3 regions of the Peribacillus sp. TH27 genome follow, and region 1 is predicted to be linked to each of the others. Evidence: a T-box and tRNA genes for the amino acid it is inferred to sense, from the RefSeq annotation. Region 1 holds a T-box; the other regions hold tRNA genes.

Region 1 (9,505 bases):
CTTCTTCATCTTCTTTGATTGATTTTTCCTCATCTTCTTTGACTGTTTTTTCTTCAGAATTGGCTTTCTTGTTCTCAGCTTCACAACCCAATAGCCCTAATAATAATAAAATAGAAAATATAACAAGTGATACCTTTTTCAAATCTTTTCCTCATTTCTATAACTTTTCCAACACGATTCAACTTATTATAACAAACCTTATACCCAAAAGGTCTCTTCAGATGCATACGAAAAAAGTTGCCGAAGCAACCCTTTTTGAAGTGAAATTTTCCTCCGCGATTCAACATGTCTATGGCATTCCAACAAATTCTTCAATAAGCCATTTCTTAACAGATCGTAGACTAAAAGCTAATTTTCTGTTTCGATGGAATAACTGATTTAGCTAGCCATCTGTTTTTGTTGTTTATATGCATTGTATTTATTCGTCATTTTATGAATAGGCCTATTTTGTCCCCTACTTTAAAAATGGAGCATAATCCTAAATTCCCTCACAAAACAATTCTCAGTAATTATACGGGATACATAAGGAAAGACTAACCATTATTGCTATAAAAGGAGGGCCTAAAAATGAGTACGAAAGATAATGCTTTGTCCATATTAGCTTTAGGCGGAGTAAATGAAATCGGTAAAAACATGTATGTGATCCAATATTCAAACGATATTATTATTATCGACTGTGGTGCAAAGTTTCCAGATGAAAGTTTATTAGGAGTTGATTTAATTATTCCTGATATTACATTTCTGCAGGAAAATATAAATAATATCCGCGCTTTAATTGTGACTCATGGGCATGAAGATCATATAGGGGGTATCCCCTACATCTTAAAAAAAATAAATGTACCCATATATGCCACACGTTTAACACTTGGTTTAATTGAATTAAAATTAATAGAACATAGACTATTGGGTGATACTGAATTAATTCAGATTGACTCTGATTCAAAGATTAAATTTGGTAATTTAAATCTAGATTTTTTCAAAACTAATCATAGTATACCCGACTGTCTAGGAGTCACCATACATACCCCAGAAGGTACAGTGGTTCACACAGGGGACTTCAAATTTGATTTAACTCCTATGAATAAGCAATATCCTGATATTCATAAAATGGCCAGAATCGGGAGTGAAGGTGTCTTGGTTTTATTATCTGAAAGTACTAATGCTGAACGCCCTGGCTCAAGTCCTTCAGAGCATCTTGTTGGTAGCCATATTGAAGAGGCCTTTATGCAGGCTAAACAGAAAGTTTTTCTATCTACCTTTGCTTCAAATGTTAATCGCGTCCAACAAGTTGTGAACGCTTGCCGGAAGACAAACCGAAAACTCGCCTTATTAGGACGAAGTATGGTTAACGTCGTATCTGTTGCCATGGAGCGTGGGTACCTCGATATTCCTGATGGGATGCTGATCCAAGCACATGAAGTCGATAACTATGCTCCTGAAAGAGTCGCGGTTTTATGTACGGGAAGTCAAGGGGAGCCGTTTGCTGCCCTGTCTCGCCTTTCCAGTTCGAATTATCGCGATATGAGTATATTACCTGATGATACAGTGATTCTTGCCTCCACTCCAATCCCCGGAAATGAACGGGATGTTTCACGTATCATCGACAACTTGTTTCAGCTGGGGGCAAAAGTCATTTACGGATCAGGAAGTGTAACAGGCATGCATGTTTCTGGACATGCCTACCAGGAAGAGTTAAAACTCATGCTTACCCTGATGAAGCCTAAGTATTTCATACCCATTCACGGTGAATATAGGATGTTGCACCAACATCGAATATTAGCTGAGTCTGTCGGGGTAGAGAAGGACAATATTTTCGTTATCAATAATGGCGATGTCGTGGATATTGATAACTCGGTCGCCCTTCAAACCAGAAAAGTTCCTGCTGGCAATACCTTTGTTGACGGTATGGGCGTTGGCGATGTAGGAGAGATCGTACTCCGGGACCGAAAGCAGCTTTCTGAGGATGGGATGCTCGTAATTGTCATAACACTAAGCAAAACGGAAAGAAAAATAGTGTCAGGACCGGATACCATTTCCCGTGGATTTGTATATATTCAAAATTCCGAAGATCTCCTTAGACAGGTAAATCGCCTTGTCACGAAAACAGTCAACGAATTACAAAGTGATAAAATATACCGTTGGAATATCATTAAACAAACTATTAAGAAGGAAATAGGACAATATCTCTATAACCAAACGAAGAAGAAACCAATGATCCTTCCAATAATCATTGAAATTTAGCGTCAATCGAAAGCTCACAAAAATGGAACTCGACTACATATAGTCGAGTTCCATTTCTTCAATCAAGTTTCTGATTTACTTGCTTTTGCCACCATAACTGTTTTTATGATATTTGGTTAAAAAGATACCTCTACCATCCGCTAACTCCTTCAAAAACCACAGCCCATATTTTCCTTAAATGTCTCTTCTGTTAAATGCTACGTTCCTTTATTTGTTGCACAATTTTGTTTTGAAAACCAATAAATGAAATACTTTCAGATTCTTGCTCCCCGTATTTCCGTACATTTACTGCATCTTCTTTCACTTCTTTATCTCCAAGTACAAGCATGTATGGGATTTTCCCCATCTGTGATTCTCTGATTTTGTACCCTAACTTTTCATTTCGATCGTCAATTTTCACTCTTACTCCTAGACTCTTTAGTACTTTTTGAACCCTTAAACAGTAATCCAAATGAACGTTTGATACAGGGATAATTTGCACTTGTGTAGGGGCCAGCCATACAGGAAAAGCACCAGCAAAATGTTCAATCAGGATTCCAAAGAAACGATCAATGGATCCAAAAATCGCACGATGAATGACGACCGGACGAACCTTATCATTATTTTCATCTATATAAGTCAAATCAAATTTATCAGGCATTTGAAAATCAAGTTGAATTGTCCCACATTGATGGCTTCGTTTTAATGCATCTTTAATATGAAAATCAATCTTTGGTCCATAAAAGGCACCGTCTCCTTCATTTAAGTGGTAATCAATCCCAATATTCTCCAGAACATTTTTTAATGCTAATTCAGAAGTTTCCCAAAGGTAGTCATCACCTAATGAATCTTCTGGACGAGTCGAAAGTTCCACAGAATACTCGAATCCAAAAGTACGATAGACTTCGTCAATCATATTAAACACTTGTATAATTTCACTTTCGATTTGATCCTCCCGAACAAATATATGGGCATCATCCTGACAAAATGTACGGACCCGAAGCATTCCATTTAATGCGCCACTATACTCATGACGGTGAACTTGACCGAACTCAGCCATACGAATGGGTAAATCTCTGTATGAATAAAGATGGTTTTTATAAATAAGCATATGACCAGGACAGTTCATTGGCTTCATTGCAAATTTTGTATGATCGACTTCTGAAAAGTACATATTTTCATGGTAATGATCCCAGTGACCCGATTGTTCCCATAACCGTTGATTCATCATAAAAGGAGTTCGAACTTCGTCGTAATCAGCGCTAGTCTGAAGCTCCCTCGAGAATTTTTCCAATTCATTTCGCATGATTTGTCCTTTCGGTAAATAAAACGGCATTCCTGGGGCTTCCTCTGAAAACATGAATAACTCCAACTGCTTCCCTAATTTACGATGATTGCGTTTGGCTGCTTCCTCTAAGAATTTCAAATGACCCTGTAAATCCTTTTTCTTGCTGAAAGCCACGCCATACACCCGTTGAAGAACTTCATTTTGACTGTCCCCTCTCCAATAGGCTCCAGATACATGAGTTAACTTGAACGATTTTACAAATGATGTGGATGGAAGGTGCGGCCCCCTGCAAAGATCGATAAATTCCCCTTGTTTATATAGACTCAGTTTTTCATCTTTAGGGATGTTCTTTACTATTTCTAACTTGAATGATTCCCCATTACTCTCAAATAACTTTTCTGCCTCTTCATAAGAAACTTCGACTCTTTTGATTTCCAAATTTTCACTTATGATATTTTCCATCTCTTTTTCAATGGCCAGTAAATCATCAGAAGTCAAAGGATGATCCAGCTTAAAATCATAGTAAAATCCGTCTTCAATGACTGGTCCTATCCCTAATTTTACATTACCGTAAATTCTCTTCACTGCTTGTGCCATAACATGCGCTGATGTATGACGTAAAACATGTAATCCTTCATCCGAATCAAGAGTTAAAATCGCTAGTTCGGCATCTTTATCCAGCTTGAAACTCAGATCCACCAGTTGTTTATCCAGTTTCCCTACAACTGCCATTTTCCTTAAACTGGAACTGATGGACTCTGCCACACTTTCCACTGTGATCCCTTTCAGATACCCTTTTTGTTTCCCATCCGGGAATTGAATCATAATCATATCTCCACTCATAATACATACACCCCTTTTTAGTAATAAAAAAAACACACTCATCCCTATACAAGGGACGAGTGCGTTTTACTCGTGGTTCCACCCAATTTCCCATAAGTAAGATACAACTTATGGCTCTGGAGCTGTAACGTAGCTTAGACGATATCAGTTACTATCGTTCACTGATATAGCTCAAAGGCGGTAAATCATTTCCCTAAGCCAGGAAGTTCACAGCTACCCTTCCCTCTCTGAAGACCGTAAAAATGATTCATGTCCTTATCATGGCAATAATTTTATATAAAAAAAACGCACCCATCCCTATACAAGGGACGAGTGCGTTATACCCGTGATTCCACCCAATTTCCCATGAGTAAGATTACTCATGGCTCTGGAGCTGTAACGTAGCTTAGACGATATCAGTTACTATCGTTCACTGATATAGCTCAAAGGCGGTAAATCATTTCCCTAAGCCAAGAAGTTCACAGCTACCCTTCCCTCTCTGAAGACCGTAAAAATGATTCATGTCCTTATCATGGCAACAATTTCATATAAAAAAAACGCACTCATCCCTATACAAGGGACGAGTGCGTTTTACTCGTGGTTCCACCCAATTTCCCATAAGTAAGATACAACTTATGGCTCTGGAGCTGTAACGTAGCTTAGACGATATCAGTTACTATCGTTCACTGATATAGCTCAAAGGCGGTAAATCATTTCCCTAAGCCAGGAAGTTCACAGCTACCCTTCCCTCTCTGAAAACCGTAAAAATAATTCATGTCCTTATCATGGCTTTTTTAAATTCATTAGGTCATTATATTGTTATATATATTACAATAAATTTCCATAAGTGACAACATCTTATTATTCTTTTATCAAAAAAATTATAAAAAGCGACTTCCTGCGCAAAAAACTGGCATTCGTACAATAGAAATAAAAGATTTTATACTATGTGTATTTTAAAAGATTATCAAACCATTTTTCTTCCTATTTTAATTAATCATTACTTCCCTTTATTCATCGAATTCAATTCATCTTCAACTCTATCAAATCTGTTTTCAATATCTAATTGATTACTATTCTTTTTGTTAGAAATCGTAAGCAATTTCTTAATTAATAAGTAATGGCAACGACGAATAAAACGATAAGTGCAACAACGATAAAAAAGCATCATGAATGATAACATTCACAATGCTCGTTACGATACTGACTTTGAAATTCAGTTTACGTTTCCTATGCTGATTTCTCAAAATGACAATCTTTCAATGAAATTACCTTTGTCTTATGAAAAACCTTGTACCCTAACCATATCGCTAAAAAAATTGGTAAACCAATATAGGAGACTGCGACCCCATACCAGTCAATACTGCCGCTTAGAAACGCCTCGTAATTCTGCCCTGCAATGACAACTATACATAGAAAAAATGAAAGAATCGGACCGAATGGGAACCATTTTGCTTTGTATTTTAACTCATTTAAGTCACCGCCCTGTGCTACGTACGCACGTCTAAAACGATAATGGCTTACGGCAATTCCAATCCAAGCGATAAATCCCGTTAATCCTGAAGCATTTAATAGCCATGTAAACACATGATCCCCAAAAACAGATGTTAAAAAAGCTAGTCCTCCAATTATTGCCGTGAGAATCAAGGCATTCATCGGGATTCCCCTTCTGTTAACTTTAGCTAGAAACTTTGGAGCCTGATTATCTTTTGCCATCGACCATAACATCCGAGTTGATGCATAAAGCCCCGAGTTCCCTGCAGAAAGTAATGATGTCAAAACAACAGCATTCATGACAGAAGCAGCGAAAGCAAATCCTGCCCGTTCAAAAACGAGAGTGAAAGGGCTTACAGAAATATTTTCTACATCCCCACCTAATAAACTTGGACTCGTATATGGAATTAACAGCCCGAGTATCAAAATGGCTCCGATGTAAAACAATAAGATGCGCCAAAATACTTGTCGAATCGCATTCGGAACATTTTTTTCAGGATTCTCACTTTCGCCAGCAGCAATACCAACTAGTTCTGTACCTTGAAAAGAAAATCCAGCGATAAGAAAGATACTAATGATCGATAAAAATCCTCCCTTGAAAGGAGCCTCGCCCATGGTGAAGTTTTCAAATCCAATCACCTCTCCACCAAAAACGCCTAAGATTGTCAATAATCCAATAATGATAAAGAAAATAATGGCCACAACTTTTATTAGAGAAAACCAATATTCTGATTCACCATAACTTTTAATGGATAAAGCATTTAGCATAAAGACGAGTCCAAGAAACAATGCACTCCATATTATGCTTGGCACTTCAGGCAGCCAGAATTTCATGATGATGGCTGCCGCAGCTATTTCCACAGCAAGGGTAACCGCCCAGTTAAACCAATAATTCCAGCCAAGTGCAAAACCAAATGCTGGATCTACAAAGCGTGTCGCATAGGAGGAAAATGAACCCGATACAGGCATGTATGTAGCCATTTCCCCCAAGCTTGTCATAAGGAAATAAACCATGATCCCAATGCATGCATATGCAGCGAGAGCACCACCAGGTCCTGCACTTTGGATGGTTGCACCACTTGCCAAAAATAAACCAGTTCCGATAGAACCTCCAATTGCGATCATGGTCATATGCCTTGCTTTTAAGTTTCTTTTAACTGTCGGTTCTTGATTTTCAATGAGATTCATGTCCATTGGCTACTACCTCATTTTCTATTAAAATTAAAACTTTAAGAAATATTATAAGAGATTTGTCTTAACAGCAGTATTGTTGGTAATAGTAGAGTTCATTAGATATGAATAGTCTCCCACAACCTCTTTGCGGAAGACTATGTATTTACCCTTTTCTAACTGAAGGAAAGAACCTGATACGTTCACTACCAAGGTAACTTCACCAATTGAAGCTTCACTTTACTGGCTAAAAACAAAATAATTTCTTTTAAGTAAACGGGGCTTAGACATCAATTCATCATATCTATCTGTAGTGTGTTGATATTCAATTTCTTTCTCTGTCTCTTCCAATTAGTAACACATTGAATGGATGGAGCCCTGTTAATTTTAAATAGACATTGTTCCATCAGGTAACTCCCAATATACGTTATCATTTGTCTTCTTTACTTGCCAAGGCCACATAAGGATCATCCTGCAATTGTTCAATTCCACACCATTGAATTAAAGTAAGGGCAATAATCTCCGCTGTCGCGAACACATTGTCCAGTAAGATATATTCATTTGGATAATGGGCAACCTCTGTTACTCCAGGACCAAAAACAATTGCAGGCGTTTCACCGACATGAGTCAACAATCCTCCATCAGTTCCCCATGGAGAGGCTTCAATGACCGGATCTTGTCCAGCAACTTGCCTAAATTGATTGACGAGCGTATTCATTAGTTCATGTTCTACATCAATTGCCCCTGGAACCCAGCGTGCTCCGAACCATTCTAAAACGGGCGGATTATCCTTGAACCATTCATCAACTTCTTTGATCTGTAACAGCCAATTAGCCATTTCGTTTTTCGCCTGCTCCATCGTTTCCTCTGGCGCAACACCCATTCTACCTTCAATTTTCACGAGGTCAGGAACGGAGGAAGGCCAATTACCGCCTTCAATGACGCCTAAATTGATTGGAATCGGAATAGGTGTGTTCTGATAAAGCGGATCACTGATACGTGCATTTCGCTTTTCTTCCAGAGCACGAATATGATTTATTACGGTCATACTTTTTTCAATGGCACTTACACCTTCATACCTGGTTCCGCCGTGAGCTGACCGGCCTTTTACCAGAACTCGGAACCACATCGACCCCTGCTGTTTGGGAAAAATCCTCATATTCGTTGGTTCAGGGATAAGGGCAGCATCAGCTTTGTATCCCCTCAAGACGGCTGCTAACGTTCCGGCTCCGCCGCTTTCTTCTTCTATCACACTTTGAAATATGACATCTCCCTTTAAATGAATGCCATTTTCCTTTAATGCCTGCATAGCAAGGATAAGGGATACATTGCCTCCTTTCATATCTGTTACGCCGCGTCCAAACATTTTCCCATTCTTTATGGCTCCACTATATGGATCGTCATCCCACTGATCCCGATCACCATCCGGAACCACATCGATGTGTCCGTTCAAGATAATGGAGCGGCCGCCTCCAGTTCCCTTCATAATTCCTACCACATTAGGACTGTTGGAAAATTCGCTGCGAGGAGAATAGAAATAGGAATGCTTTTTCAGTTCCCCACCGTTAGGCTCCCAAATATCAACCTTCAGGCCCATTTCCTCTAGTTTTTGGGCGACGATAGCCTGAGCGTCTGCTTCATTTCCTTGGGTACTCGGTGCTTGCACCAACCTTTGCAATAAGTCTGTTCCTTCTTCCCGATGATCCTTGATCCATTGGTTAATTCGTTTTTTAAAATCCGGCACTTTTATCCTCCTTTTATACACATATTCTCATAGATTACTGAAAGTCCCATTCCACCTGCCATACATAACGTTACCATTCCGTACTTAACTTGGGAACGCAACATTTCATGCATCAGTGTGACTGTCAATTTTGCACCTGTTGCTCCTACAGGGTGACCAAGTGCAATTGCCCCTCCATTGACATTGACGATATCCGGATTCAAATCTAACTCCTTGATCACTGCAAGTGCTTGGGCAGCAAAGGCTTCATTAAGTTCAATCAGTCCGATATCCTCTAACGATAGACCTGCTTTTGCCAATGCCTTTCGAGTCGCTGGTACTGGTCCAATCCCCATAACTCCAGGTTCAACACCTGCACTGGCGAAAGCCTTAATTTTCAAGAGCGGTTTTAATCCCTTTTCTTCTGCTTGCTGCTTGGACATTAATAGTACAGCTGCTGCTCCATCATTCATGGGACAGGCATTTCCTGCCGTTATGGTTCCTTCATTTTTGAATACTGCTGGAAGACTGGCTAGTTGACTCAGATGAATGTCCTCGCGTACCCCTTCGTCTTGATTGAAGATTTGAAGCCCTTTTCGATCCTTGATTTTGAGCGGAATAATTTCTCGATCAAAGCGTCCCTCTTCCATAGCTTTCCAAGCCTTCTTGTGGCTTTGATAAGCAAATTGATCCTGTTCTTCACGACGGATACCATATTTTTCAGCCAGGCGCTCGGCTGTTATTCCCATATGCTCATTTCCCAAGGAACATATTAATCCATCTGCCAG
Region 2 (9,505 bases), 480 kb from region 1:
GGCAGTCTTGTCATCAGCTGGGGAGATTTTAGAATCAGCGGTATGGCGCTTTGGGGAGACATTCTTTCCCTTGTTGCTTGTGCGTTAGTAACTGGTTATTTACTATTTGGTCAAAATGTTAGAAAGCGTATCTCTTCTATAACATACACATTCGTCGTGTATGCAATTAGTGCATTTACATTGTTTTTCTACGTTGTCCTTAAGGGAGAGCCAATGGGACCATATCCTACTGTCGACTGGATTTATTTCGTTTTGCTTGCTATTTTCCCGACTCTATTAGGGCATTCATTATTCAACTGGTCATTGAAGTGGTTAAGTACTTCAACAATCTCTATGGGAATCTTACTGGAACCGATTGGAGCGACAATTCTAGCTTACTTCATTCTTGGTGAACCCATACTCTGGACGCAAATCCTAGGAGGTACCATCATATTGGCCGGCTTGATGATATTCCTAAAGGATGAAAAGAAAAGTAAGGTGCAGAAAAAAGAAGCAGTCTCCATATAAAAGCAGTAAGTCGAACCCGACTTACTGCTTTTATTTAATAGGGATAAAACAAATAGGTAATCCGAGTGAAGATCAAGGCAAATGTAAAGCTAAACAAAAACGTTGTACCATTCACTTTCCCTTTTTCCCTACTGAACTTTATGGCTTCATAATAAGCAGTGCTAAATAAGTAAAGAGCCATGCTGTAAGAAATGAGTAGTGCGATTAATGATAGATTCATTGCTTCACCTCAAAGAAAGAAGATATCTTTATATGTCTATTTGGGTTTAAGGAGAAATATGCGAGTTAATTCAGCTGAAGCGGCGGACTGTGTTTAAGAGGTAGGGGGGCTTGATGCATTCGAAAAAGAGTTATTCTAGAAAGGAATATATAGAAGGAGAATGAAAAAACACTTTTTTGAAAAAAAGTTTTGAAAAACATATTGCAAACATTATTTGTACATGGTATATTATTTCTTGTCGCTAAGACAACAACTTAAACAGCTCAACAAACTGTTAAAACTTTTTAAAAAAAGTTGTTGACGAAACGTGACACAATGTGTTACATTATAGGAGTCGCTTCTGAGAGAAACGACAACAAATTGCTCTTTGAAAACTGAACAAAACAAAGCGCCAATGTTAATTTTTAAGTGAGCACACACTATCAAAAAAAGCAAAATGAGCAAGTCAAACATTTCTTCGGAGAGTTTGATCCTGGCTCAGGACGAACGCTGGTGGCGTGCCTAATACATGCAAGTCGAGCGGATCGATGGGAGCTTGCTCCCTGAGATTAGCGGCGGACGGGTGAGTAACACGTGGGCAACCTGCCTATAAGACTGGGATAACTTCGGGAAACCGGAGCTAATACCGGATACGTTCTTTTCTCGCATGAGAGAAGATGGAAAGACGGTTTTGCTGTCACTTATAGATGGGCCCGCGGCGCATTAGCTAGTTGGTGAGGTAATGGCTCACCAAGGCGACGATGCGTAGCCGACCTGAGAGGGTGATCGGCCACACTGGGACTGAGACACGGCCCAGACTCCTACGGGAGGCAGCAGTAGGGAATCTTCCGCAATGGACGAAAGTCTGACGGAGCAACGCCGCGTGAACGAAGAAGGCCTTCGGGTCGTAAAGTTCTGTTGTTAGGGAAGAACAAGTACCAGAGTAACTGCTGGTACCTTGACGGTACCTAACCAGAAAGCCACGGCTAACTACGTGCCAGCAGCCGCGGTAATACGTAGGTGGCAAGCGTTGTCCGGAATTATTGGGCGTAAAGCGCGCGCAGGTGGTTCCTTAAGTCTGATGTGAAAGCCCACGGCTCAACCGTGGAGGGTCATTGGAAACTGGGGAACTTGAGTGCAGAAGAGGAAAGTGGAATTCCAAGTGTAGCGGTGAAATGCGTAGAGATTTGGAGGAACACCAGTGGCGAAGGCGACTTTCTGGTCTGTAACTGACACTGAGGCGCGAAAGCGTGGGGAGCAAACAGGATTAGATACCCTGGTAGTCCACGCCGTAAACGATGAGTGCTAAGTGTTAGAGGGTTTCCGCCCTTTAGTGCTCGCAGCCTAACGCATTAAGCACTCCGCCTGGGGAGTACGGCCGCAAGGCTGAAACTCAAAGGAATTGACGGGGGCCCGCACAAGCGGTGGAGCATGTGGTTTAATTCGAAGCAACGCGAAGAACCTTACCAGGTCTTGACATCCTCTGACAACCCTAGAGATAGGGCGTTCCCCTTCGGGGGACAGAGTGACAGGTGGTGCATGGTTGTCGTCAGCTCGTGTCGTGAGATGTTGGGTTAAGTCCCGCAACGAGCGCAACCCTTGATCTTAGTTGCCAGCATTCAGTTGGGCACTCTAAGGTGACTGCCGGTGACAAACCGGAGGAAGGTGGGGATGACGTCAAATCATCATGCCCCTTATGACCTGGGCTACACACGTGCTACAATGGATGGTACAAAGGGTCGCAAACCTGCGAAGGTAAGCGAATCCCATAAAGCCATTCTCAGTTCGGATTGTAGGCTGCAACTCGCCTACATGAAGCCGGAATCGCTAGTAATCGCGGATCAGCATGCCGCGGTGAATACGTTCCCGGGCCTTGTACACACCGCCCGTCACACCACGAGAGTTTGTAACACCCGAAGTCGGTGAGGTAACCTTTATGGAGCCAGCCGCCTAAGGTGGGACAGATGATTGGGGTGAAGTCGTAACAAGGTAGCCGTATCGGAAGGTGCGGCTGGATCACCTCCTTTCTAAGGATAAATACGAGAGCGCTTTTGTTTTGTTCAGTTTTGAATGAGTAATTCATTCAGATACGAAAGACATCATCACGTTGTGATGGGATTCTTTCTACTTTGTTCCTTGAAAACTAGATAATAGATAGAAGGCAATTAATTTTTTCAAAGCATCAGTAAGATCTTTTTTAACGGTTAAGTTAGAAAGGGCGCACGGTGGATGCCTTGGCACTAGGAGCCGATGAAGGACGGGACTAACACCGATATGCTTCGGGGAGCTGTAAGTAAGCTTTGATCCGGAGATTTCCGAATGGGGAAACCCACTGTTCGTAATGGAACAGTATCTTTACCTGAATACATAGGGTACTGAAGGCAGACCCGGGGAACTGAAACATCTAAGTACCCGGAGGAAGAGAAAGCAAATGCGATTTCCTGAGTAGCGGCGAGCGAAACGGAATTAGCCCAAACCAAGAGGCTTGCCTCTTGGGGTTGTAGGACACTCAACATGGAGTTACAAAGGAACGGGGTAAATGAAGTGATCTGGAAAGGTCCGTCAAAGAAGGTAAAAACCCTGTAGTTGAAACTTCGTTCCCTCCTGAGTGGATCCTGAGTACGGCGGGACACGAGAAATCCCGTCGGAAGCAGGGAGGACCATCTCCCAAGGCTAAATACTACCTAGTGACCGATAGTGAACCAGTACCGTGAGGGAAAGGTGAAAAGCACCCCGGAAGGGGAGTGAAATAGATCCTGAAACCGTGTGCCTACAAGTAGTCAAAGCCCGTTAATGGGTAATGGCGTGCCTTTTGTAGAATGAACCGGCGAGTTACGATTTCATGCGAGGTTAAGTTGATAAGACGGAGCCGCAGCTGAAAGCGAGTCTGAATAGGGCGAATGAGTATGAGGTCGTAGACCCGAAACCAGGTGATCTACCCATGTCCAGGGTGAAGTTCAGGTAACACTGAATGGAGGCCCGAACCCACGCACGTTGAAAAGTGCGGGGATGAGGTGTGGGTAGCGGAGAAATTCCAATCGAACCTGGAGATAGCTGGTTCTCTCCGAAATAGCTTTAGGGCTAGCCTCAAGATGAGAGTATTGGAGGTAGAGCACTGATTGGACTAGGGGCCCCCAACGGGTTACCGAATTCAGTCAAACTCCGAATGCCAAATACTTATTCTTGGGAGTCAGACTGCGAGTGATAAGATCCGTAGTCGAAAGGGAAACAGCCCAGACCACCAGCTAAGGTCCCAAAGTATACGTTAAGTGGAAAAGGATGTGGAGTTGCTTAGACAACCAGGATGTTGGCTCAGAAGCAGCCATCATTTAAAGAGTGCGTAATAGCTCACTGGTCGAGTGACTCCGCGCCGAAAATGTACCGGGGCTAAACGTATCACCGAAGCTGTGGATTGACACCGTATGGTGTCGATGGTAGGAGAGCGTTCTAAGGGCGTTGAAGTCAGACCGGAAGGACTGGTGGAGCGCTTAGAAGTGAGAATGCCGGTATGAGTAGCGAAAGAAGGGTGAGAATCCCTTCCACCGAATGCCTAAGGTTTCCTGAGGAAGGCTCGTCCGCTCAGGGTTAGTCGGGACCTAAGCCGAGGCCGAAAGGCGTAGGCGATGGACAACAGGTTGATATTCCTGTACCACCTATACATCGTTTGAACGATGGGGGGACGCAGAAGGATAGGGTAAGCGCGCTGTTGGATATGCGCGTCCAAGCAGTTAGGCCGGAAACGAGGCAAATCCCGTTTCCATTAAGGCGGAGCTGTGATGGCGAGGGAAATATAGTACCGAAGTTCCTGATTCCACAGCCGCCAAGAAAAGCCTCTAGTGAGATGTAAGGTGCCCGTACCGCAAACCGACACAGGTAGGCGAGGAGAGAATCCTAAGGTGTGCGAGAGAACTCTCGTTAAGGAACTCGGCAAAATGACCCCGTAACTTCGGGAGAAGGGGTGCTTTTTAGGGTGAATAGCCCGGAAAAGCCGCAGTGAATAGGCCCAGGCGACTGTTTAGCAAAAACACAGGTCTCTGCGAAGCCGCAAGGCGAAGTATAGGGGCTGACACCTGCCCGGTGCTGGAAGGTTAAGGGGAGAGGTTAGCGCAAGCGAAGCTTTGAACCGAAGCCCCAGTAAACGGCGGCCGTAACTATAACGGTCCTAAGGTAGCGAAATTCCTTGTCGGGTAAGTTCCGACCCGCACGAAAGGTGTAACGATCTGGGCACTGTCTCAACGAGAGACTCGGTGAAATTATAGTACCTGTGAAGATGCAGGTTACCCGCGACAGGACGGAAAGACCCCGTGGAGCTTTACTGCAGCCTGATATTGAATTTTGGTACAGCTTGTACAGGATAGGTAGGAGCCTGAGAAGCCGGAGCGCTAGCTTCGGTGGAGGCGTTGGTGGGATACTACCCTGGCTGTATTGAAATTCTAACCCGCGCCCCTTATCGGGGTGGGAGACAGTGTCAGGTGGGCAGTTTGACTGGGGCGGTCGCCTCCTAAAGAGTAACGGAGGCGCCCAAAGGTTCCCTCAGAATGGTTGGAAATCATTCGTAGAGTGTAAAGGCACAAGGGAGCTTGACTGCGAGACCTACAAGTCGAGCAGGGACGAAAGTCGGGCTTAGTGATCCGGTGGTTCCGCATGGAAGGGCCATCGCTCAACGGATAAAAGCTACCCCGGGGATAACAGGCTTATCTCCCCCAAGAGTCCACATCGACGGGGAGGTTTGGCACCTCGATGTCGGCTCATCGCATCCTGGGGCTGTAGTCGGTCCCAAGGGTTGGGCTGTTCGCCCATTAAAGCGGTACGCGAGCTGGGTTCAGAACGTCGTGAGACAGTTCGGTCCCTATCCGTCGCGGGCGCAGGAAATTTGAGAGGAGCTGTCCTTAGTACGAGAGGACCGGGATGGACGCACCGCTGGTGTACCAGTTGTCTTGCCAAAGGCATAGCTGGGTAGCTACGTGCGGACGGGATAAGTGCTGAAAGCATCTAAGCATGAAGCCCCCCTCGAGATGAGATTTCCCATAGCGCAAGCTAGTAAGATCCCTGAAAGATGATCAGGTTGATAGGTCAGAGGTGGAAGCGTGGCGACATGTGGAGCTGACTGATACTAATAGATCGAGGACTTAACCACGCTTTAAAAAATGAAATACCTTCTTATTATCTAGTTTTGAAGGAATGAAAATTTCTTCTTGCATTTTTTCAAAAAGACGTTATAATAATAAATGTCTTAAAAAAATGTTAACATTGTTTGGTGGCGATAGCGAAGAGGTCACACCCGTTCCCATTCCGAACACGGCAGTTAAGCTCTTCAGCGCCGATGGTAGTTGGGGGTTTCCCCCTGTGAGAGTAGGACGCCGCCAAGCAGTTACACATATGGAGGATTAGCTCAGCTGGGAGAGCATCTGCCTTACAAGCAGAGGGTCGGCGGTTCGATCCCGTCATCCTCCACCATTTTTACACCTGCCGGTGTAGCTCAACTGGTAGAGCAACTGACTTGTAATCAGTAGGTTGGGGGTTCAAGTCCTCTTGCCGGCACCATCTTTTATTATTAAACGTACGAGCCATTAGCTCAGTTGGTAGAGCATCTGACTTTTAATCAGAGGGTCGAAGGTTCGAATCCTTCATGGCTCACCATTATATTATGCGGGTGTGGCGGAATTGGCAGACGCACCAGACTTAGGATCTGGCGCCGCAAGGCGTGGGGGTTCAAGTCCCTTCACCCGCATCTTTCATGCGGAAGTAGTTCAGTGGTAGAATACAACCTTGCCAAGGTTGGGGTCGCGGGTTCGAATCCCGTCTTCCGCTCCACTTTTCGTATGTGCCGGGGTGGCGGAACTGGCAGACGCACAGGACTTAAAATCCTGCGGTAGGTGACTACCGTACCGGTTCGATTCCGGTCCTCGGCACCATCTTAATATGCGCCCGTAGCTCAATTGGATAGAGCATCTGACTACGAATCAGAAGGTTGTAGGTTCGACTCCCGCCGGGCGCACCATGTTTTTTGCGGGAAGTAGCTCAGCTTGGTAGAGCACTTGGTTTGGGACCAAGGGGTCGCAGGTTCGAATCCTGTCTTCCCGACCACGTGATTTCTAATGAATGGGGCCTTAGCTCAGCTGGGAGAGCGCCTGCCTTGCACGCAGGAGGTCAGCGGTTCGATCCCGCTAGGCTCCACCATTTTTCATCAAAACTTATATTATATTGGCGGTGTAGCTCAGCTGGCTAGAGCGTACGGTTCATACCCGTGAGGTCGGGGGTTCGATCCCCTCCGCCGCTACCAATAAATATAAGGACCTTTAGCTCAGCTGGTTAGAGCAGACGGCTCATAACCGTCCGGTCGTAGGTTCGAGTCCTACAAGGTCCACCATGTAATTTTTTTAGCCACGGAGGTATACCCAAGTTCGGCTGAAGGGATCGGTCTTGAAAACCGACAGGGGAGTCAAATCCCGCGGGGGTTCGAATCCCTCTACCTCCTCCATTTCTTTAAAAGCAGCAAGTTGTTTTGAAACAACCTTTACATAGAGGAAGCGGAAGAAACAATTTACACGAAAACTTGATGCGAGATCGTTTCATTATTACCGTCGCGGGGTGGAGCAGTCCGGTAGCTCGTCGGGCTCATAACCCGAAGGTCGCAGGTTCAAATCCTGTCCCCGCAATTATTAGGTCCCGTGGTGTAGCGGTTAACATGCCTGCCTGTCACGCAGGAGATCGCGGGTTCGATTCCCGTCGGGACCGCCATTATAAAATTTAATACAAATGTGGCTCAGTAGCTCAGTCGGTAGAGCAAAGGACTGAAAATCCTTGTGTCGGCGGTTCGATTCCGTCCTGAGCCACCATTATTTCAAAAATTACGGCGATTGTGGCGAAGTGGTTAACGCACCTGATTGTGGTTCAGGCATTCGTGGGTTCGATTCCCATCAGTCGCCCCATTTCGCGGGTGTAGTTTAGTGGTAAAACCTCAGCCTTCCAAGCTGATGATGAGGGTTCGATTCCCTTCACCCGCTCCAATTTATGGGCCTATAGCTCAGCTGGTTAGAGCGCACGCCTGATAAGCGTGAGGTCGATGGTTCGAGTCCATTTAGGCCCACCATATTCATATTGTTCCGCAGTAGCTCAGTGGTAGAGCATTCGGCTGTTAACCGAACGGTCGTAGGTTCGAGTCCTACCTGCGGAGCCATGGGGAAGTACTCAAGAGGCTGAAGAGGCGCCCCTGCTAAGGGTGTAGGTCGCGTGAGCGGCGCGAGGGTTCAAATCCCTCCTTCTCCGCCATTTGGCCCGTTGGTCAAGCGGTTAAGACACCGCCCTTTCACGGCGGTAACACGGGTTCGAATCCCGTACGGGTCATAAAAAAGAAGCATACATTCTGTATGCTTCTTTTTTTTATTTATTTCTCTTCATTGATATAACTATCTTTTTGTTTATAAGGAATGTCTCCAAGCTGAGATTCAACGTTTTCTTCATCTAATGTATCTTCATAGTTCTTTTGCTTTTTATTCGGGATACCCCTTATTTTTTTTCCTTCGATATCATTTGCTACAAATCCTTCATAGTCTTCAGGAAATCCATCGGTTTCATCTTCTGTTTTATAAAGATTATTATAGCTGTCATGATCGCCCGTGTAATCCGCAGGTGTTTCAGATGTACCAAATTTGGCTACTTCGCCAAAGCTATCTTCTTTATCTACTATTTCACTTCCATGACGGTTTTCAAAATTATTTCCCTTTGATGGAATCAGTACGTCTTCTTCAACTGGTCGATCTTGTATAGTCGGTCGTTCTGGGGCGTGCTCGACACAGTAGAGAGTGGTAGGGATGGCTTCAAGCCGTTCAAAAGGGATTTCAGTATCACAGGTTTTACAATGGCCATAGAAGCCTGCATCTATCGCATTCAATGCATTCTTGACTTTTTCCATTTCAGATTGTGCATGCTCATCTAGTGCCTGGTTTCTTTCCATTTCGAATAATTCGGTTCCAAGGTCAGCGGGATGATTGTCATAGGAGGATAGTTCCCCTACAGATTCTGTCTGACTTTTATTTAGAAGTGATTGTTCATCATTTTTTAGCCTATTATTCAGTTCTTCTTTTTCTATAAGTAGTTCTTTTTTTAAATGTTGCGTTTGTTGTTTGGTTGCCATGTTTATTTCACTCCTTCGAAAGTCTATATCTCATTTGAATAATGGTTGGATGGGTGTCTTATTCATTACCCGAATCGGAGGGGAGGGAAACAAATTGGATAGGAAGCAAAAAAGGACTGAGTCAAATCGACTCAGTCCTTAGAGATTAAATAAGATAGCTGATGAATAATCCAATGGCCATAAGCAGGCCGAAGAAGGTGTTCGTTTGGGCCGTGGCTTTCATCGCAGGGACCATCGTAATAGGTGAAGTTTTACCTACGAAGCCTTTGATAGCTGCCAAGGCTTTCGGAATGCTTAGGAAGGCAAGCAAAATCCATGCTGTAACGCTTCCAGCTAGGACTAATCCTACTAGCCATAGGTAAGAGAAGGCAAACATAATCGCCATAAATGTTAAGGCATTTTTTCTGCCCATTACTACAGGCATCGTTTTTCGACCGTGTGCCTTATCTCCGTCATGGTCACGGAGGTTATTGGATAAATTGATTAACCCAACTAAAATTCCGCTTGGTATTGCAATTAAGATAGCTGTGGTAGAAACAAAACCAGTTTGAATGAAAAAGGCAATCAAGATTATCAGAAAGCCCATAAACAATCCAGAAAAAAGTTCTCCAAATGGTGTGTATGAAATAGGCAGTGGACCGCCAGTGTAAAGGTAGCCGACA
Region 3 (9,505 bases), 1.9 Mb from region 1:
CCGGGCCTTGTACACACCGCCCGTCACACCACGAGAGTTTGTAACACCCGAAGTCGGTGAGGTAACCTTTATGGAGCCAGCCGCCTAAGGTGGGACAGATGATTGGGGTGAAGTCGTAACAAGGTAGCCGTATCGGAAGGTGCGGCTGGATCACCTCCTTTCTAAGGATAAATACGAGAGCGCTTTTGTTTTGTTCAGTTTTGAATGAGTAATTCATTCAGATACGAAAGACATCATCACGTTGTGATGGGATTCTTTCTACTTTGTTCCTTGAAAACTAGATAATAGATAGAAGGCAATTAATTTTTTCAAAGCATCAGTAAGATCTTTTTTAACGGTTAAGTTAGAAAGGGCGCACGGTGGATGCCTTGGCACTAGGAGCCGATGAAGGACGGGACTAACACCGATATGCTTCGGGGAGCTGTAAGTAAGCTTTGATCCGGAGATTTCCGAATGGGGAAACCCACTGTTCGTAATGGAACAGTATCTTTACCTGAATACATAGGGTACTGAAGGCAGACCCGGGGAACTGAAACATCTAAGTACCCGGAGGAAGAGAAAGCAAATGCGATTTCCTGAGTAGCGGCGAGCGAAACGGAATTAGCCCAAACCAAGAGGCTTGCCTCTTGGGGTTGTAGGACACTCAACATGGAGTTACAAAGGAACGGGGTAAATGAAGTGATCTGGAAAGGTCCGTCAAAGAAGGTAAAAACCCTGTAGTTGAAACTTCGTTCCCTCCTGAGTGGATCCTGAGTACGGCGGGACACGAGAAATCCCGTCGGAAGCAGGGAGGACCATCTCCCAAGGCTAAATACTACCTAGTGACCGATAGTGAACCAGTACCGTGAGGGAAAGGTGAAAAGCACCCCGGAAGGGGAGTGAAATAGATCCTGAAACCGTGTGCCTACAAGTAGTCAAAGCCCGTTAATGGGTAATGGCGTGCCTTTTGTAGAATGAACCGGCGAGTTACGATTTCATGCGAGGTTAAGTTGATAAGACGGAGCCGCGACTGAAAGCGAGTCTGAATAGGGCGAATGAGTATGAGGTCGTAGACCCGAAACCAGGTGATCTACCCATGTCCAGGGTGAAGTTCAGGTAACACTGAATGGAGGCCCGAACCCACGCACGTTGAAAAGTGCGGGGATGAGGTGTGGGTAGCGGAGAAATTCCAATCGAACCTGGAGATAGCTGGTTCTCTCCGAAATAGCTTTAGGGCTAGCCTCAAGATGAGAGTATTGGAGGTAGAGCACTGATTGGACTAGGGGCCCCCAACGGGTTACCGAATTCAGTCAAACTCCGAATGCCAAATACTTATTCTTGGGAGTCAGACTGCGAGTGATAAGATCCGTAGTCGAAAGGGAAACAGCCCAGACCACCAGCTAAGGTCCCAAAGTATACGTTAAGTGGAAAAGGATGTGGAGTTGCTTAGACAACCAGGATGTTGGCTCAGAAGCAGCCATCATTTAAAGAGTGCGTAATAGCTCACTGGTCGAGTGACTCCGCGCCGAAAATGTACCGGGGCTAAACGTATCACCGAAGCTGTGGATTGACACCGTATGGTGTCGATGGTAGGAGAGCGTTCTAAGGGCGTTGAAGTCAGACCGGAAGGACTGGTGGAGCGCTTAGAAGTGAGAATGCCGGTATGAGTAGCGAAAGAAGGGTGAGAATCCCTTCCACCGAATGCCTAAGGTTTCCTGAGGAAGGCTCGTCCGCTCAGGGTTAGTCGGGACCTAAGCCGAGGCCGAAAGGCGTAGGCGATGGACAACAGGTTGATATTCCTGTACCACCTATACATCGTTTGAACGATGGGGGGACGCAGAAGGATAGGGTAAGCGCGCTGTTGGATATGCGCGTCCAAGCAGTTAGGCCGGAAACGAGGCAAATCCCGTTTCCATTAAGGCGGAGCTGTGATGGCGAGGGAAATATAGTACCGAAGTTCCTGATTCCACGCCGCCAAGAAAAGCCTCTAGTGAGATGTAAGGTGCCCGTACCGCAAACCGACACAGGTAGGCGAGGAGAGAATCCTAAGGTGTGCGAGAGAACTCTCGTTAAGGAACTCGGCAAAATGACCCCGTAACTTCGGGAGAAGGGGTGCTTTTTAGGGTGAATAGCCCGGAAAAGCCGCAGTGAATAGGCCCAGGCGACTGTTTAGCAAAAACACAGGTCTCTGCGAAGCCGCAAGGCGAAGTATAGGGGCTGACACCTGCCCGGTGCTGGAAGGTTAAGGGGAGAGGTTAGCGCAAGCGAAGCTTTGAACCGAAGCCCCAGTAAACGGCGGCCGTAACTATAACGGTCCTAAGGTAGCGAAATTCCTTGTCGGGTAAGTTCCGACCCGCACGAAAGGTGTAACGATCTGGGCACTGTCTCAACGAGAGACTCGGTGAAATTATAGTACCTGTGAAGATGCAGGTTACCCGCGACAGGACGGAAAGACCCCGTGGAGCTTTACTGCAGCCTGATATTGAATTTTGGTACAGCTTGTACAGGATAGGTAGGAGCCTGAGAAGCCGGAGCGCTAGCTTCGGTGGAGGCGTTGGTGGGATACTACCCTGGCTGTATTGAAATTCTAACCCGCGCCCCTTATCGGGGTGGGAGACAGTGTCAGGTGGGCAGTTTGACTGGGGCGGTCGCCTCCTAAAGAGTAACGGAGGCGCCCAAAGGTTCCCTCAGAATGGTTGGAAATCATTCGTAGAGTGTAAAGGCACAAGGGAGCTTGACTGCGAGACCTACAAGTCGAGCAGGGACGAAAGTCGGGCTTAGTGATCCGGTGGTTCCGCATGGAAGGGCCATCGCTCAACGGATAAAAGCTACCCCGGGGATAACAGGCTTATCTCCCCCAAGAGTCCACATCGACGGGGAGGTTTGGCACCTCGATGTCGGCTCATCGCATCCTGGGGCTGTAGTCGGTCCCAAGGGTTGGGCTGTTCGCCCATTAAAGCGGTACGCGAGCTGGGTTCAGAACGTCGTGAGACAGTTCGGTCCCTATCCGTCGCGGGCGCAGGAAATTTGAGAGGAGCTGTCCTTAGTACGAGAGGACCGGGATGGACGCACCGCTGGTGTACCAGTTGTCTTGCCAAAGGCATAGCTGGGTAGCTACGTGCGGACGGGATAAGTGCTGAAAGCATCTAAGCATGAAGCCCCCCTCGAGATGAGATTTCCCATAGCGCAAGCTAGTAAGATCCCTGAAAGATGATCAGGTTGATAGGTCAGAGGTGGAAGCGTGGCGACATGTGGAGCTGACTGATACTAATAGATCGAGGACTTAACCACGCTTTAAAAAATGAAATACCTTCTTATTATCTAGTTTTGAAGGAATGAAAATTTCTTCTTGCATTTTCTCAAAAAGACGTTATAATAATATATGTCTTGAAAAAATGTTAATAATGTTTGGTGACGATAGCGAAGAGGTCACACCCGTTCCCATTCCGAACACGGCAGTTAAGCTCTTCAGCGCCGATGGTAGTTGGGGGTTTCCCCCTGTGAGAGTAGGACGTCGCCAAGCTTATATCGTTCCGCAGTAGCTCAGTGGTAGAGCATTCGGCTGTTAACCGAACGGTCGTAGGTTCGAGTCCTACCTGCGGAGCCATTATTGGAGAGCTGTCCGAGTGGCCGAAGGAGCACGATTGGAAATCGTGTAGACGGGTAACCCTGTCTCAAGGGTTCAAATCCCTTGCTCTCCGCCATTTACAACTGGCCCGTTGGTCAAGCGGTTAAGACACCGCCCTTTCACGGCGGTAACACGGGTTCGAATCCCGTACGGGTCACCATTCCGAAAACATATGGAGGATTAGCTCAGCTGGGAGAGCATCTGCCTTACAAGCAGAGGGTCGGCGGTTCGATCCCGTCATCCTCCACCATTTTTTAAAAAGCAACAAGTTGTTTCTATATATCAGATATAATGAAACTGTTAACACGAAAACTTGATGCAATAGCAGCATTATTAACGTCGCGGGGTGGAGCAGTCCGGTAGCTCGTCGGGCTCATAACCCGAAGGTCGCAGGTTCAAATCCTGTCCCCGCAATCTATGGTCCCGTGGTGTAGCGGTTAACATGCCTGCCTGTCACGCAGGAGATCGCGGGTTCGATTCCCGTCGGGACCGCCATTTTTATTGTTTGGCTCAGTAGCTCAGTCGGTAGAGCAAAGGACTGAAAATCCTTGTGTCGGCGGTTCGATTCCGTCCTGAGCCACCATTGTAGTGCCGGTGTAGCTCAACTGGTAGAGCAACTGACTTGTAATCAGTAGGTTGGGGGTTCAAGTCCTCTTGCCGGCACCAGTAACATCCATATGCGGAGGGGTAGCGAAGTGGCTAAACGCGGCGGACTGTAAATCCGCTCCTTCGGGTTCGGCAGTTCGAATCTGCCCCCCTCCACCATTTTATTTATAGGGGTATAGTTTAAAGGTAGAACAGAGGTCTCCAAAACCTCCAGTGTGGGTTCGAGTCCTACTACCCCTGCCAATTTTAATTTTATAATGGCGATTGTGGCGAAGTGGTTAACGCACCTGATTGTGGTTCAGGCATTCGTGGGTTCGATTCCCATCAGTCGCCCCATTTTTTAATAAATGATGGTATAATAAGTATAACGTTAATGGGCTATAGCCAAGCGGTAAGGCAACGGATTTTGATTCCGTCATGCGAAGGTTCGATCCCTTCTAGCCCAGCCATTCGCGAAAGTAGTTCAGTGGTAGAATACAACCTTGCCAAGGTTGGGGTCGCGGGTTCGAATCCCGTCTTTCGCTCCAAAAACGTTGGCGGCATAGCCAAGCGGTAAGGCAGAGGTCTGCAAAACCTTTACCACCGGTTCGATTCCGGTTGCCGCCTCCAACAAAAATGCCGGTGTGGCGGAATTGGCAGACGCGCACGACTCAAAATCGTGTTCCTCTGGAGTGCCGGTTCGACCCCGGCCACCGGTATCACCAATAGCGAAGAAAAGCTATTACTTCAAGCTTCACACTTAATTGTGTGAAGCTTTTTTGTGTTTATCACGCACTACAGAATATGTACAAATATTGTGCGGGGTAGTGTGCGATGAGTAAAGGAGGAAATTTACTATAGGAAGATGAATTAAGAATTGTTACAAAAACTACTTACGTTAAATCTGATGAATTGGAGTTTAAATTATTCTTTGAAGACTGCCAATTAAGGAATCTTTGTCCTCATACTTTGAAATATTATCGAGAACAATTTAATGCGATTAAACGACCATTGGTAACAATGACAGAAAAGGATATTAAATTGCTGATATTAAATACCGTGAAGTTCGTCATTTACCGCGTTCTGGTGGTAAAATACAGTTGTAGTATTATGGGAAGAGAGGGGAAAATTTGAATAATATCGGTGAAGATTTTAAATTACGTGTTCATAGCAATCGTTGGGGCCATTATGACAATTACACTCTTATAAAAAAAGAAAATGGATGGACTGTTATTACTATGAAAATTCATGGTGACGAAGGCGATAAACACGGCAGTCCTGCTATTGAAAAAGCATTTGACAGAGAATCAATTTCATATCCAAACGATTTAGGATATTTCTTATCAGATATTTGGGATGCTTCAGAAACCAAAACTAAAGAAGAAGTTCAAAAATATTTCGATGAATTAGGAGAATGGATTTCTACCACTGAGAAAACGAAGCCTAATTTCGGAGCATTGCATTTATAAGTAAACAAAAAAGATGTGTCCAAATCGGGCACATTTTTTTTAGTATTCAACATTTTCTTCAATAATCGGATTTCCTTCTGCGTCAAGCAGCTCTGGTTCGTAGAGATCATAATTGAATGTTTTCTGTTCCTCTAAATATTTTATTTTTTGGTATTCTTCTTTACTCATGCCCTCCCAAATATTTGGCCTGTGTTCGACATGCCCTATCTTGTAATACTTAATATCTACTTCTGGCTCTGTGAAAGCTTTGTTGAAAAGTATAATTCCGAAAGTGAATATCATGAGTATGATGGTCAAAATGGAGCCAGCTATTTTGATTTTGTTTAGAAATTTTTTCAATGGTGGGGTTATTCCTTTCTGTGTTCGGTAATTTCAGAACTGCATAACTCACAAGACTGGATGAGTTGATAAGAAACTTTTTCGTATCAACTCAACTGTATAAAAGCCGACTTTCCACGTTACGCAGCTCTCCAGATGAAACACTATCGGCAACAATTATTTGCAAGGTTCTCATAGCTGTCATTCGCTTGTCTGGATGCTTCATTTGAAGATGTTGTTGTATTGCTCGGAAAAGCTCATTATTTTCTGGTCGGTTGGCATTATAGATTTCTTGTAAACTCTTCGATTTCTCCATGGCTTCTCCTACTTTCCATCAAGTGTGCATCCGTGTGAAAGCATTCACCTTCATTTCTTATGCTATTAACATTGGGGTTAAATCGGTAAATTTGTAAGGGTGATGCTTGCTTTGAGATGCAGTTCTATACATTCGGTGGAAGTTTAAAACTTCTTTGGGTCGACCTTCTCCATAATATAATATTCGGTCATGACGGTGTATTCACCTCCATTTCAACATTATTTTAAATATTCTTGGGGATTTTACGTGCATATTAAATATGCAGGTACCTCGTGGCTATCGAGGCACCTACATATCATTGCAATAATTACAGGCTATTTCAACGGGGGTAACTTTGTTAGAGCTACTAGCATTTTGACGTTAGGGCCTGAGGTGTATATTACGCACATCAGCTTTTTACCCACTTTATACATTGTATATATGCCTTCTTGACCTTCATGAACAATTACTTCATTCAGATTTACACCGCTACATTATAGCGGTCAATTTGAGAGGCTCAGTGAACTAGCGGAACAATAGGTTACGAAAACTATTCGTACCCTAAAAATCATTATTGATATTAGAATCAGTTAATGGTAGTGGCCCGATGATTTCAGATTTCTATATTCATAGCATTGAGTTCTGCTTCCGTATAGCCAGAAGCGGATAGTGCTATTTCAATTTCTTCAGCAGCCTTATAATCAAATAATTTAAATTTAGACATTAAAGCGAAAGCATTTTGATCTTCAATTGCCAAGGCAACAGCTTCCACGTCTTGTAGTAACTTCAGGTCTTCAATGTAGAATTGAGCGGTTCGCATCGCTAAATACTCATTCAGTGTAGTTGAACTGTAGAAAAGTCTTGTTAAAGTAGCGATTGCGTTAGGAACGAAAATCTTATTCATAATTACCCCTCCAATATTCTCAATATTCTGTTATATTAATCACTACAAGTATGAGTCACCATAAAAATGTTGTCAATCTTTATCTGTTGAGCACTTTTACTTACCAGATGAATGTACATCTGTACTCAAATTGAGTAACTAGAAAATGTCGATAGACGCCTTTGCCAAAGGAAAGAAACGATTACAATGCTTTCACTTGAAATGATGGTGGAACAATATCAAGAAGAAATACAACCAATGATAGAAAGTTTTAAATTGAAATAAATAGAAGGAGGAAAGTATGGAAGAGTAATTAAAAGCAATCTCTTCCCTTTTAGGGGGTCTAGTAGGGGATTATTAACAATCTTCTCGTAGGACGTACACACCACTTCATTATTACATAGTAAATATTTCCTTTGTCTTTTAACTGTATGATTTTAATATCTAAACAGTTTATTATATTGATAAAGGAAGAATAACTTAAGCTAATACTATAATGAAATAAGTCTTTAAAAGGGAAGTGATAGTTAAATGCTTTATATAAGCGATATCGAAAAAATAATTAATAACACATTAAATGAGCACAATTTGGATATTATTTGTGAATTTGACAATAATCTAAGTGCACCTATGAGTTATAACGTATCGACCAATACTATAAAGTTTAATTATCTTCAAGTTAACGGTTATAAAGGAAAAGTTAGAATTAAAGAGACAGAGGAAGACTTTGTTAAAATTATTCTTTATCGTATTATTGGTTATTATTTAGATTTTAAGAAAAACAAACATGATTTAAGGATTATGATGTATGGTCACGAAGAGGAAAAAGAAAAGCTGAAATCTGAAATAGAAACTAATGCTTGGGATTATGGGAGAACATTAATACCTGAACAACTATTGGAGTCATATGATAAAGTCCGTGAGTTAGATAAAATGCTAATAAATTAATGTAATTAAATTGAGACCCGACTTTAAACTGAAAGCCACATCATTTTTAAGTATGTAATATTAGTTCCAGCAAACGTGAAGAGTCAAAAGAGCTTTTCCTCCCTTGTTCACTCTGGATTTCCCATTTTCAAGGCAACCTAGTAAGGTAGTAATGGAACAGGAACACTTATAAGGAAGCCTCCTTGGAGGGGCAACTGGTAGAATACTCTTTGGAGATTCGCTCTGGAGCTGGCTTTTTTGAGTGAGAAATTAAACTGATATCCAATAAGACAAGACCAAGAGAAAGAGGAGTTGTCTGAGAAAGCTTGACTAATAAATAAATAGAAAATGAAAAATGGGGTTTTTGAGATTACATAGCTCTCTATACGGTCCTCTCCTTTGTCATTATAAGTCAATCAGAACTATGTAACCGTTCCTCTATATCAGAAGCAATGCAAAGAGAGTGAATAGCCTCCTCCCACAATGAAGATAGTAGCTCCTGTAACTTTACTTCTTTTATTATCTGCTTCCTAGTTTTGCAAATAATAACTATGAAATATGGTAATAAATAATAACAACACTTCACAAGACAAATTTTCAAAGGGGCGGCAAATTGTGAACAATATGGGATGTCAATGCAGGTCCAATGAAGAATTACAGCAACTGGTTGATCAGGCAAAAAAATATACAAATAAGGGAAAAGTGGCGGACTATATACCGGCTCTTGAAAAGGCGAATCCTGAGGGCTTATCTGTGGCTATTTACTATCCTGACGGTAAAGGGTATTGTGCGGGGGATGTAAGTGGTAAAGTGACTCTGCAAAGCATATCAAAAGTTTTGACACTTGCTCTGGTATTAATGGAAAAAGGTGAGGAATATGTCTTTTCCTATGTAGGAAAAGAACCCACCGGTGATCCTTTTAATTCGATTGCCAAGTTAGAGACAAACAAGGCATCCAAGCCGTTAAACCCGATGATCAATGCAGGAGCATTGACTGTGACCCACATGGTTGCAGGTGACAGTGTAAATGAGCGATTCAATCGTATTTTACATTTTATCCGGGAATTGACGCAAAATCCTACTATCGGTTTTAATGAAGATGTTGCACGTTCAGAATACAATACAGCAGACTTAAATAGGTCGCTAAGCTATTTTTTAAAGCAGCATAATGTAATAAATGAGGATGTGGAGGACTTAATCGAATTGTATTCGAAGCAGTGTGCCATTGAAATGGACAGTCAGGATTTGGCGAGGATCGGCTGTGTGCTGGCCATGAATGGGAAAGATCTGTTGACGGGAAAGCAAATCATCCCCGGGGACATTGCCCGTATTTGCAAGACATTCATGGTTACCTGCGGCATGTATAACGCATCAGGTGAATTTGCCATTAATGTTGGAATTCCGGCTAAAAGCGGTGTGTC

What was found. The T-box of region 1 lies ahead of thrS (threonine--tRNA ligase). A T-box ahead of a tRNA ligase gene usually reads a tRNA of that ligase, here a tRNA-Thr.
Region 2: it has a tRNA-Thr gene. The T-box ahead of thrS (threonine--tRNA ligase) is inferred to sense a tRNA for this amino acid. The anticodon was not compared.
Region 3: it has a tRNA-Thr gene. The T-box ahead of thrS (threonine--tRNA ligase) is inferred to sense a tRNA for this amino acid. The anticodon was not compared.

What each region holds. Positions count from the first base shown of each region.
Region 1 covers NZ_JAEKEV010000002.1:4,254,084-4,263,588, reverse strand. Annotated here, with positions in the region: gene JFU24_RS21890 (hypothetical protein) at 1-142, opposite strand, end outside; gene JFU24_RS21885 (ribonuclease J) at 568-2,241, shown strand; gene thrS (threonine--tRNA ligase) at 2,432-4,339, opposite strand; T-box leader at 4,400-4,622, opposite strand; T-box leader at 4,653-4,873, opposite strand; T-box leader at 4,904-5,126, opposite strand; gene JFU24_RS21875 (amino acid permease) at 5,561-7,018, opposite strand; partial or broken gene JFU24_RS21870 (YokU family protein) at 7,235-7,465, opposite strand; gene JFU24_RS21865 (peptidase) at 7,425-8,738, opposite strand; gene JFU24_RS21860 (thiolase family protein) at 8,741-9,505, opposite strand, start outside.
Region 2 covers NZ_JAEKEV010000002.1:3,778,348-3,787,852, forward strand. Annotated here, with positions in the region: gene JFU24_RS19550 (DMT family transporter) at 1-507, shown strand, start outside; gene JFU24_RS19555 (hypothetical protein) at 542-727, opposite strand; rRNA gene JFU24_RS19560 (16S ribosomal RNA) at 1,182-2,733, shown strand; rRNA gene JFU24_RS19565 (23S ribosomal RNA) at 2,909-5,843, shown strand; rRNA gene rrf (5S ribosomal RNA) at 5,960-6,075, shown strand; tRNA gene JFU24_RS19575 (tRNA-Val) at 6,088-6,163, shown strand; tRNA gene JFU24_RS19580 (tRNA-Thr) at 6,175-6,250, shown strand; tRNA gene JFU24_RS19585 (tRNA-Lys) at 6,271-6,346, shown strand; tRNA gene JFU24_RS19590 (tRNA-Leu) at 6,356-6,437, shown strand; tRNA gene JFU24_RS19595 (tRNA-Gly) at 6,446-6,520, shown strand; tRNA gene JFU24_RS19600 (tRNA-Leu) at 6,533-6,621, shown strand; tRNA gene JFU24_RS19605 (tRNA-Arg) at 6,631-6,707, shown strand; tRNA gene JFU24_RS19610 (tRNA-Pro) at 6,717-6,793, shown strand; tRNA gene JFU24_RS19615 (tRNA-Ala) at 6,811-6,886, shown strand; tRNA gene JFU24_RS19620 (tRNA-Met) at 6,913-6,989, shown strand; tRNA gene JFU24_RS19625 (tRNA-Ile) at 7,000-7,076, shown strand; tRNA gene JFU24_RS19630 (tRNA-Ser) at 7,095-7,187, shown strand; tRNA gene JFU24_RS19635 (tRNA-Met) at 7,292-7,365, shown strand; tRNA gene JFU24_RS19640 (tRNA-Asp) at 7,372-7,447, shown strand; tRNA gene JFU24_RS19645 (tRNA-Phe) at 7,470-7,545, shown strand; tRNA gene JFU24_RS19650 (tRNA-His) at 7,563-7,638, shown strand; tRNA gene JFU24_RS19655 (tRNA-Gly) at 7,643-7,716, shown strand; tRNA gene JFU24_RS19660 (tRNA-Ile) at 7,723-7,799, shown strand; tRNA gene JFU24_RS19665 (tRNA-Asn) at 7,812-7,886, shown strand; tRNA gene JFU24_RS19670 (tRNA-Ser) at 7,888-7,978, shown strand; tRNA gene JFU24_RS19675 (tRNA-Glu) at 7,982-8,053, shown strand; gene JFU24_RS19680 (TraR/DksA C4-type zinc finger protein) at 8,094-8,843, opposite strand; gene JFU24_RS19685 (1,4-dihydroxy-2-naphthoate polyprenyltransferase) at 8,989-9,505, opposite strand, start outside.
Region 3 covers NZ_JAEKEV010000002.1:2,308,788-2,318,292, reverse strand. Annotated here, with positions in the region: rRNA gene JFU24_RS12690 (16S ribosomal RNA) at 1-161, shown strand, start outside; rRNA gene JFU24_RS12685 (23S ribosomal RNA) at 337-3,270, shown strand; rRNA gene rrf (5S ribosomal RNA) at 3,387-3,502, shown strand; tRNA gene JFU24_RS12675 (tRNA-Asn) at 3,512-3,586, shown strand; tRNA gene JFU24_RS12670 (tRNA-Ser) at 3,592-3,683, shown strand; tRNA gene JFU24_RS12665 (tRNA-Glu) at 3,693-3,767, shown strand; tRNA gene JFU24_RS12660 (tRNA-Val) at 3,782-3,857, shown strand; tRNA gene JFU24_RS12655 (tRNA-Met) at 3,948-4,021, shown strand; tRNA gene JFU24_RS12650 (tRNA-Asp) at 4,027-4,102, shown strand; tRNA gene JFU24_RS12645 (tRNA-Phe) at 4,115-4,190, shown strand; tRNA gene JFU24_RS12640 (tRNA-Thr) at 4,198-4,273, shown strand; tRNA gene JFU24_RS12635 (tRNA-Tyr) at 4,289-4,372, shown strand; tRNA gene JFU24_RS12630 (tRNA-Trp) at 4,383-4,456, shown strand; tRNA gene JFU24_RS12625 (tRNA-His) at 4,474-4,549, shown strand; tRNA gene JFU24_RS12620 (tRNA-Gln) at 4,588-4,662, shown strand; tRNA gene JFU24_RS12615 (tRNA-Gly) at 4,666-4,740, shown strand; tRNA gene JFU24_RS12610 (tRNA-Cys) at 4,749-4,822, shown strand; tRNA gene JFU24_RS12605 (tRNA-Leu) at 4,831-4,911, shown strand; gene JFU24_RS12600 (hypothetical protein) at 5,323-5,661, shown strand; gene JFU24_RS12595 (hypothetical protein) at 5,701-6,000, opposite strand; gene JFU24_RS12590 (hypothetical protein) at 6,092-6,295, opposite strand; gene JFU24_RS12585 (hypothetical protein) at 6,888-7,178, opposite strand; gene JFU24_RS12580 (hypothetical protein) at 7,689-8,105, shown strand; gene glsA (glutaminase A) at 8,709-9,505, shown strand, end outside.